3 regions of the Pseudomonas sp. S2_H01 genome follow, and region 2 is predicted to be linked to each of the others. Evidence: riboswitches for the same ligand, from Rfam matches in the RefSeq annotation. Region 2 holds a riboswitch; each other region holds the start of a gene.
What was found. Region 2 has a riboswitch for cobalamin ahead of AB4N84_RS27275 (CbtB domain-containing protein). Riboswitches for the same ligand answer to the same signal wherever they lie in the genome.
Positions count from the first base shown of each region.

Region 1: it holds a riboswitch for cobalamin, as region 2 does, so the genes downstream of both, cobO (cob(I)yrinic acid a,c-diamide adenosyltransferase) here and AB4N84_RS27275 (CbtB domain-containing protein) in region 2, are expected to answer to the same signal.
Region 3: it holds a riboswitch for cobalamin, as region 2 does, so the genes downstream of both, AB4N84_RS26595 (ABC transporter substrate-binding protein) here and AB4N84_RS27275 (CbtB domain-containing protein) in region 2, are expected to answer to the same signal.

Region 1 is NZ_CP162756.1:4,036,236-4,039,505, forward strand. Features, by position in the region: gene AB4N84_RS18110 (PQQ-dependent sugar dehydrogenase) at 1-1,036, opposite strand, end outside; cobalamin riboswitch at 1,188-1,405, shown strand; gene cobO (cob(I)yrinic acid a,c-diamide adenosyltransferase) at 1,518-2,129, shown strand; gene AB4N84_RS18120 (cobyrinate a,c-diamide synthase) at 2,126-3,270, shown strand, end outside.
Region 2 is NZ_CP162756.1:6,111,446-6,114,715, forward strand. Features, by position in the region: gene AB4N84_RS27270 (NAD(P)/FAD-dependent oxidoreductase) at 1-888, opposite strand, end outside; cobalamin riboswitch at 1,100-1,322, shown strand; gene AB4N84_RS27275 (CbtB domain-containing protein) at 1,421-1,606, shown strand; gene AB4N84_RS27280 (CbtA family protein) at 1,618-2,337, shown strand; gene AB4N84_RS27285 (cobalamin biosynthesis protein) at 2,334-2,747, shown strand; gene cobM (precorrin-4 C(11)-methyltransferase) at 2,904-3,270, shown strand, end outside.
Region 3 is NZ_CP162756.1:5,959,779-5,963,048, reverse strand. Features, by position in the region: gene AB4N84_RS26600 (FecCD family ABC transporter permease) at 1-793, opposite strand, end outside; gene AB4N84_RS26595 (ABC transporter substrate-binding protein) at 799-1,812, opposite strand; cobalamin riboswitch at 1,955-2,152, opposite strand; gene AB4N84_RS26590 (aspartate/glutamate racemase family protein) at 2,205-2,933, opposite strand; gene AB4N84_RS26585 (NCS1 family nucleobase:cation symporter-1) at 2,957-3,270, opposite strand, start outside.

The DNA.
Region 1 (3,270 bases), 2.1 Mb from region 2:
CCAGGCCCAGCGAAGCGGTGTGGGGACCCACCGCGAAGTCAGGCGCAATGGCCTTCTGCACCAGCTCCGGATTCTGCGGAGACACCCGAATGTCCACGTGCTGGCCGTAATAACTGAAGGGCCAGCCATAGAATGCACCGTCTTGAACAGAGGTCACGTAGTCAGGCACCAGATCGCTGCCGATCTCGTCCCGCTCGTTGACGGCGGTCCATAACTTGCCGGTGCTCGGGTCCCAATCCATGCCGTTGGGATTGCGCAGGCCCGAGGCAAAGATGCGGTGGTTGCCGGTCGCGGCGTCGACTTCCCAGATCGCCGCGCGGCCTTCTTCCGCGTCGAGCCCGTTTTCGCCGACATTGCTGTTTGAGCCCACGGTCACGTACAACTTGCTGCCGTCCTTGCTGGCGATGACGTTCTTGGTCCAGTGGTGGTTGATCGTGCCGCCCGGCAAATCCGTGACTTTCAGCGGTTCGCCCTTGATCGACGTCTCGCCCGGTTCGTAGTTGAAGCGCAACAGGCGGTCAGTGTCGGCGACATAGAAGTTGTTGCCGACCAGGGTCATGCCAAACGGCGAATTGAGGTGATCGATGAACACGGTGCGGGTTTCGGCAACGCCGTCGTGGTCCTTGTCGCGCAGCAGGGTGATGCGGTTGGCGCTCGGAACGCCTGCGCCGGCCCGCCCCATGACTTTCTTCATGACCCAGCCGCGAATGCCCTTGCCGTCGTCAGGCTTGGGCGGGGCGTTGGTTTCCGCCACCAGCACGTCGCCATTGGGCAACACATACAGCCAGCGAGGGTGATCGAGGTTCTCCGCGAACGCCGCGACCTGTGTGCCGGGTGCCGCGACCGGTTTGGCGCCCGCCGGCCAGCCAACGGCCGGGGCGATGTTCACGGTAGGGATCAGGGTCTTGTTCGGTTCGGGGAGCTTGGGCGAAGGGCCGGTGCCGTCCGAAACCTGCAACCTTGACGACTCGCCGCATGCGGCGAGCCCTGCGGCGACCAACAGTAAAACCACCATCTGGGGTCTGAGTTTGAACATGATCGATCTCCGCTTGCTCGCAGTGAGGCATCTGGCAGTCATGCATAGGCATGTATAGGAATAGAGACGTGGCTGAGCGGTGGGTTCAACCGCTCACTCAATTGCTGCATGGCGTGCCGCTTTGATTGACGCTCTGGAGTCAACCCTCTAACCTTCGCCGATTGTTTCAGGTGCCCGCGACCACGGTCGTTCAACAGGGTGAAACAGGGAAGCCGGTGCGCGCATTTCACGCTCAATCCCGGCGCTGCCTCCGCAACGGTAAATGAGTAAGGTCACGCACGATGCCACTGTGTTCATGGAACATGGGAAGGCGCGTGGCTTGTGTTTCAACTCATGAGTCCGGAGACCGGCCTGATCCATTCAAACAGCATCACGGAGGGCGATGCTCTGCGCAGGCTCGGGCGTTTAGCGCCCGGCGCCTGCTGTCAGTCTTTGCCTGTGCCCTCCGTTTGCCACACTTGCCCTCAAGCGGAGAGCTGAGATGAGCGAATCCCCCGAACGTGACGAACGCCACCTGGCGCGCATGCTGCGCAAAAAGGCGGTGATGGACGAGCGCATTGCCAGCGCCCCGAATGAATGTGGCCTGCTGTTGGTGTTGACCGGCAACGGCAAGGGCAAAAGCAGTTCCGCCTTCGGCATGCTGGCGCGGGCGATGGGCCACGGCATGCAGTGCGGCGTGGTGCAGTTCATCAAAGGTCGCAATGCCACGGGCGAAGAACTGTTCTTCCGCCGCTTTCCCGAGCAAGTGCGTTATCACGTGATGGGCGAGGGTTTTACCTGGGAAACGCAGGATCGCCAGCGCGACATCGCCGCCGCCGAAGCCGCCTGGGTCGTCACCCGGCAGATGCTCAAGGACCCGAGCATCGGTCTGGTGGTCCTCGACGAACTGAACATTGCCCTCAAGCACGGTTACCTCGACCTGGAGCAGGTCCTCAGCGACCTGCAAGCGCGCCCGCCCATGCAGCATGTGGTGATCACTGGCCGTGGCGCCAAGCAGGAGTTGATCGACCTTTCCGACACCGTGTCCGACATCGGCGTGGTGAAGCATGCGTTCCAGGCCGGTATCAAGGCGCAGAAGGGCATCGAATTGTGAGTGAGCGTCAGCCTCGGCAATGCCCGGCGGTGTTGATCGCCGCGCCTGCGTCCGGTCAGGGCAAAACCACGGTCACCGCGGCACTGGCGCGGCTGCATCGCAATCAGGGTCGTAAGGTTCGTGTCTTCAAATGCGGACCGGATTTTCTGGACCCGATGATTCTCGAGCGCGCCAGCGGCAACCCGGTGTACCAACTGGACATGTGGATGGTCGGCGAAGACGAGAGCCGTCGTCTGCTGTGGGAAGCGGCCGCCGACGCTGACCTGATTCTCATCGAAGGGGTCATGGGGCTGTTTGACGGCACCCCGTCCAGCGCTGACCTGGCCAGGCACTTCGGCGTGCCGGTGCTGGGCGTGATCGATGGCACGGCCATGGCGCAAACTTTCGGCGCGCTGGCGCTGGGGTTGGCGCGTTATCAACCGGATTTGCCGTTCGCCGGTGTGCTGGCCAATCGGGTCGGGACAGTGCGTCACGCACAACTGCTCGAAGGCAGCCTGACCGAAGGCTTGCGCTGGTATGGCGCACTGTCGCGGGAAACCGGCATCGAACTGCCAAGCCGCCATTTGGGGTTGGTGCAGGCCAGTGAGCTGAACGATCTGGACGTGCGTCTGGACGCTGCCGCCGATGCGCTGGCCAGCACCTGTGATGCGACGCTGCCGCCTGCCGTGACGTTCTCGGCGCCTGATTTCGTGCAGGCCGAGCCCTTGCTGGCGGGCGTGCGCATCGCCATTGCCCATGACGAAGCCTTCGCGTTCACCTACGGCGCCAGCCTTGATGTGCTGCGTGCGATGGGGGCTGAACTGTCGTTCTTTTCGCCGATTCGGGACACGCAGATCCCTGACGCTCACAGCCTGTATCTCCCCGGCGGATACCCCGAATTGCACCATGTGGCGCTGGGGCAGAACGTCCCGATGCTCGACGCGATCCGTGCCCATCACGCCGCAGGCAAACCGTTGCTCGCCGAGTGTGGCGGCATGCTGTACCTGCTGAATGCGCTGACCGATGTCGATGGCCAACGGGCGAAACTGGTGGGTTTGCTCGACGGCGAGGCGGTGATGCAGAAACGTCTGGCGGCCTTGGCGTTGCAAGCGGTGGAACTGCCGGAAGGCACGCTGCGTGGGCACACCTATCACCACTCGCT
Region 2 (3,270 bases):
GCGGCCGTCGTCGGTCCTTCGAAAGTAGCGCAGCACACGGAACGTATCGGAAACGGGCAACCCCCCCGGCAGAATCTGTTCGAGCAACGCAGCAGACAACGGCGCCGTGGCAGCTTGCAGGCTCCACAACGTCACGTAGGTGTGCGGCAACGCACGCAGCAACGGTGATGAGTAGGCATTGGTCGCGATGACCACCTGTTCTGCGCGGATCTCTCCGTTAGCCGTGATGACGGTCCAGCCGCCTTCGCTACGTCGCAACTGCAACGCCGCGCAATGTTCGAAGATCTTCACCCCGCGCGATCTGGCTGCTGCGGCCAGCCCCTGCACATACTGATAAGGCTGCAACTGCCCCGCCCGTCGGTCCAGCAGCGCGCCTTTATAAATAGACGTGCCGAGCAGCTGCGTGGTCTGGGCCCGGTCGAGTACCTGCACATCGCCGCCGCGCGACTGCCACTGAACGGCGCGGTTCAACAAGTTGTCCAGCGCGGCCTCGTGATGGGCCGCCTGGACCCAGCCGTCCTGACGCGCGCCGCACTCAATGTCCAAACGCTTGATCAGGTCGAACACATGCTGGGCCGCACCCCCTACCAAATCAGTAAGCGCGGCGCCCTTCGACGGCCCAAACCGCTGCTCCAGCTCCTCGGGGTTCAGCTTGAGTCCGGGAATCACCTGCCCGCCGTTACGGCCCGAAGCACCGTCACCGATGCTCAGGGCATCCAGCACCACCACGTCGCCGTTACTCGCAGACAGTTCAAGCGCGGTGGACAGGCCGGTATACCCCGCACCGATCACCACGCAACGCGCACGGGCCGGGAGCCTGGAGACAAACGCCGGCAGGGCTGACTGAACCTGCCAAAGGCAACTGAAGAGATCGGCTGATGCTTTCAAGATTCACCTGTATCGATAATCGATATAGGGCTATTTATATTCGATATCTTCAAGCGCACAAGTGCCTTTCGCTGTGACGGTCGTTTCTGCGGCAAATGCGTCGTTAAAGCCTCTTCGATCTATCGATATTCGATAGATCATCGTTGAAGGGCAGCGATGGGCTCTTTACCCTCACGCCACTCCGATTGACTGAGGCCCGGCACCGTGGTCTCCTACACGCCTTGTTACGGGTGCCCTTCACAGGGTGAAACGGGAAACCGGTGCGCGCAGACCTCAGGGTGTGTGCAAGTCCGGCGCTGCCCCCGCAACGGTAAGCGAGTGAAGAGTCAGATCCACTGTGTCGGTAGCGATATGGGAAGGCGATTCTTGAAGGCATGTGGCAGTTGCACGTGTCCCTCGCAAGCCCGGAGACCGGCCCGACAACGACACATAACGAACCCGCGGTGGGCGGGCGCTGTTGAGTTCACGGCCGACGCTCGTCCGCCGTGTGCCTTGCGCCTTCCCGTCCGCTGACATTTCAGAGGGAAGCGCCATGTCGATCAGCACCACCCGCCAGACATCCAGCCACATCACGACTCAGACCCAACGCCTGACCGCCGCCATCTGCGCGATGATCCTTGGCGCGTGCCTGGTGTACTTCGCCGGTTTCTCGCATATCGACGCCGTGCACAACGCTGCGCACGATACCCGTCACAGCGCCGCCTTCCCTTGCCATTGAGACCTGTCGCCATGTTCAAGCGAATCGCTCAAACAGCCGGTTTCACGGGACTGCTCGCCGCCCTGCTGCTGACCCTGCTGCAAAGCTTCTGGGTCGCCCCCTTGATCCACGAAGCCGAAACTTATGAGAAAGCCCCGGCCGCCGAACAGCACGCGCATGCTGAAGGTGCCATGGCTGCTCATGTCCACGACGAAGAGGCCTGGGAGCCCGAAGATGGCTGGCAGCGCGTGCTGTCCACCACCGGCGGGAACCTGGTGGTCGCCGTGGGTTTCGCGCTGATGCTGGCCGCGCTCTACACCTTGCGCACGCCGACTGCCACGCGCCAAGGCGCACTTTGGGGGCTGGCCGGTTTTGCCGTGTTCGTCCTGGCGCCAACCCTGGGCTTGCCGCCTGAGCTGCCGGGCACAGCGGCCGCCGACCTGACTCAGCGTCAAATGTGGTGGGCGAGCACTGCCGCCTCGACGGCAGTCGGTCTGGCGCTGATCGTCTTCGCCCGTCACGGGCTGTTGAAAGTGCTGGGGGCCGTGATCCTGGTGATTCCACACGTGGTTGGCGCACCCCAGCCAGACGTTCATTCAGCCTTGGCGCCGCAGGCACTGGAAGCACAATTCAAGATCGCCTCGTTGCTGACCAACGCCGCCTTCTGGATTGCGATGGGCCTGATCAGCGCCTGGCTGTTTCGCCGTGGCGAAGCGCAAGCGGATCACGCAGGACTGAACCACGCGCTATGAGTGAACCCGGCAACCGGCCGATTCGGGTGATCGGCCTGGGCTGCCAGCGCGGTTGCCCCGCGTCGGCACTGCTGGGGCTGATTGACGTCTGCCTGCGGGAACACGCGCTGACATTGAGCGATGTCACCGCCCTTGCCTCCATTGACAGCAAATCGACCGAGGCCGGGCTGCTGGCGCTGGCGGAACAGCTCCAGTTGCCGATCGGTTTTTTCAGCGCGGATGAGCTTGCGGTTTTCGAGCCGCACCTGAGTCACCGCTCACAGATCGCTTTCGACCACACGGGTTGTTATGGCGTGGCAGAGAGTTCGGCACTGGCGATGGCGTCGCGATTAAGCGGCTCGCCTGTCACGTTGCTGATCGAGCGATGCAACAGTTCTCAAGCAACCTTCGCATTGGCTTCCACGTTGTAATGCCATTTCCCTGTGGGAGCGAATTCATTCGCGAATCGGAATTTCAGGCGCCGAATGTGCAGGCGCCTGGACGATTTTTCGCGAATGAATTCGCTCCCATAGAAATCGTGCCTGCCCCGAGTGCAGAAGTACAAGAGTGAGTAATCTGGAGACCCCATGACCGTTTTCTTCATCGGCGCAGGCCCCGGCGATCCGGACCTGATCACCGTCAAAGGCCAGCGTCTGATCCGCACCTGTCCGGTGATCATCTATGCCGGATCGCTGGTCCCGGAGGCCGTTCTGGAAGGCCATCAGGCGGTTCAGGTGACAAACAGTGCAGCGTTACACCTGGAACAGATCATCACCCTGATGAAATCTGCTCATGCAAACGGCCAGGACGTGGCGCGTGTGCACTCCGGCGACCCGAGCCTGTATGGCGCCATTGGCGAGCAGATTCGTTGCCTGCGCGAGTTGGGCATCCCCTTCGAAATCATCCCCGGCGTCACCGCCACGGCGGCGTGTGCCGCCCTGCTGGGCACCGAAC
Region 3 (3,270 bases), 150 kb from region 2:
TCGAACCGACGATGGACACCATGACGGCGGTAATCAGTGCGGTGGTCGCGATAAGTGAGGCCTGCACCCGGCGCACGGGAATGCCGAGGGACGCCGCCGAGTCGGCGCCAAAGGTGAACGCGTCCAGTGAGCGGCGATGCCACAAGCAAACCACCAGGCCGAATAGCACAACGGGCACCGCCAGGCTCACCGACGACCAGCGCACGCCGCTGAGGTTGCCGAGCAGCCAGAACAGGATGCCGCGCGCCTGTTCGGCGTTGGCGGAGCGGGTGATCAGAAAGGACGTGAGGGCGTTGAACAACTGTGAGCCGGCAATGCCCGCCAGGATGATCTGTCCGGCCGCCGTCTGGCCGCGAGAGGCGCGGGCAAGCAAGGCCACCAGTGCAAAGGCGGCCATTGCGCCGGCGAAGGCACCGGTGGAGAGGGAAATCGCCCCGGCGCCCACACCGATGATTGCCACCAGGACAGCGCCGGTGGAGGCACCCGCCGATATGCCCAGCAGATAAGGGTCGGCCAGCGGATTGCGCAGCAGCGATTGCAGCACCACGCCGGAAATCGCCAGCCCTGCGCCACACGCCGCCGCGACGATGGCGCGGGTCAGGCGGTAGTTCCAGACGATACCTTCATCGATGGGGTCTACCAGGTAACCGGCTGCCCACAGCTTGTTTGCCAACACCTGAGCGATGACAGGCAGGCTGATCGACGTCTCGCCAATCGCGACGCCCGCCATGATCGCCAGGCACAGCACGGCGCTGACCCACAGGCCGTGGCCCAGCAATCGACCCACACGCATACGGTTCATGGCGCAGGAGTGGCGCTTTGAACGGCAGCGCCGAGTTGCTCGATGCCGTCGAACAGCCGCACACTGGATTCCATCGCGCTGGCGTCCATGATCACGATGCGATCGTGCTTCACCGCGTCCATGTTGCGCGTCACCGGATCGGATGTGAGAAACGCCAGTTTCTTCTCATGATCGTCGGCCGGGAAACGGCGACGATCCATCCGAGCGATCACCAGGATGGTCGGGTTGGCCTTGGCGATGGTTTCCCAGCCGACGGTGGGCCACTCTTCATCGGAATCAATGACATTGCGCATGCCCAGCGTGTCGAGCATGAAATTGGGAATGCCCTTGCGGCCCGCGACAAAAGGATCGGAGTTGAGGTCAGGGCTGGAGAACCAGAACACCGCCGAAACGTTGTGGCTGCCTTGGGTTTTCGCCTGTTCGACGGCCTTGGCCAGACGCGCCTGATAGCCCGTGATCAGCTGTTGGCCGCGATCCTGCACGTCGAAGATCATGGCCAGTTGAGCCAGGGTCTTGTACAGCGTCTCGACTTTAAAGGCCGCCAGGCGCGTGCCATCGGCGCCGACCCGATTGTTCTTGCCCTCACAGTCGGAAGGCAGGATGTAGGTCGGGATGTTCAGGTCGTGAAACTGTTGTCGGGTGCCGACCGCGCCTTGAGGGCCGACCATCCACTCGAACTGCACCGGGACGAAATCCGGGCGTTTGCCGGTCACGGACTCGAAGCTGGGCGTGTTGTCGGCCAAACGGGCAATGTGGTCGTTGGCGTCCTTGAATTGAGGCAGTACGTCGTTGAACCACAACGATGTGCCGATCACCTGTTGGCTGAGGCCCAAGGCGTAAAGCATTTCCGTTGCGGCCTGGCCAATGGTCACGGTTTTTTGCGGTGGCTGGGCGAACGTCAGCGGCACGCCGCAATTGTCGACCGTCAGCGGGTACTGCGTTGACGCGGCGAGGAGGGGGCTCGAGAGCATCAGACCGGTGAGCAACAACGAAAGGCGGCGCAGCGACATGAGCGGGATCTCCAGTAAACCTGATGGCCGAAAGGGCAGGTACTGGAAAGCACATCCCGGCTCGCCGCTGAAAAGACAGGGCAAGTGCAGATCACGCCAACGAAGGCGCGCACGGGTGTCCTTCCCGGACACCCCGCCGGTGAATGATTGACGCTTGCCGGCAGGTCTCCTGACTGGCGCGTCCTCGCCAGGCTTCAGCCTTCCCGGGCTGACCCAGTGGCATTCTTGAAGCAGGGCTCAGCGCCTACAGTTGCGGGGACAGTTCCATTTGAGCCTGACAGAGCAGGGCTCGTGGATTCCCTATTAATTCCGAGTGGAAACCGGCGGCGGGGATACTAAACGATTCGCTGGCGTGAGGCGAATGCACCGCCGATCTATCGCTCAACGACCCTTCAATCCTGCAGACGAAACGGCCAGCCAACGACTTTCTTCGGCCGCGGTGTGGCGTAAGTGCGGACTTTCGAGGTCTTGAGGCCCAGACGCACCAGCGATTCGGCCAGTGCCACGGCCGCCGTCACGCCGTCGACCACCGGAACGCCGGCGCGGTCGCGAATCATCTGGTCCAGGCCGGCCATCCCGCCGCAGCCCAGGCAGATCACTTCGGCTTTATCTCGCGTGACCGCTTCAACCGCCTGTTCGGCGATGGCTTCCAGGGCGCGGTCCGGCTTTTCCTCCAATTCCAGCACGCTCATGCCGCTGGCGCGTACCGAGGCGCAACGCTCGAAGACACCCGCCAGTTTCAACCGGTCTTCGATCAACGGCACCGCCCGATCCAGCGTGGTCACCACCGAGTACTTGTGGCCCAACAGCATCGCCAGGCTCGCAGCCGCCTCGGTGATGTCCACCACGGGCACTTCCAGCAGCTCCTGCAGGCCTTCGCGCCCGTGCTCGCCATAGCCGGCCTGAATCACCGCATCGTAGGGCTGGTCGTAGGACAGCACCCGGTCCATCACCGCGATGGCCGCCAGGTAGCTTTCGAAGTTGCCTTCCACCGACTCCGCACCGAAGCGCGGCGTCAGCCCGATGATTTCCGTTCCGGGCGAGGCAACGCTGCGGGCCTGCTCGGCGATGGTCTGAGTCATCGATTCGGTGGTGTTCACGTTGACGATCAAAATACGCATGGGTGGACGTCTCTCGCTTGCGATCAATGCTGGGTGTTTTGCACGGCAATGGCCTGGCCACTGACGTCTTTGAAGGTCTTGCGCCGGTCGGCCAGCAACAGGTACAGCGCTGCGCCAATGGCGGCGCCCATCAGCCAGGAGAACGGCGACACCGAATCAAAGGCCGGGACCAGCGCGGTAATCGTGGAAATGATTGCCGCCGGAATAAACGCCCAGACGGCACGCAGGTTGACCCCGCGTGAATAGTGGTAGGCGCCGGCCGGATCTTCGGTGTAGAGCTGCGGCACGTTAACGCGTCCTTTGCGCAGCAGCCAATAGTCGGCGGTGATCACGCCGT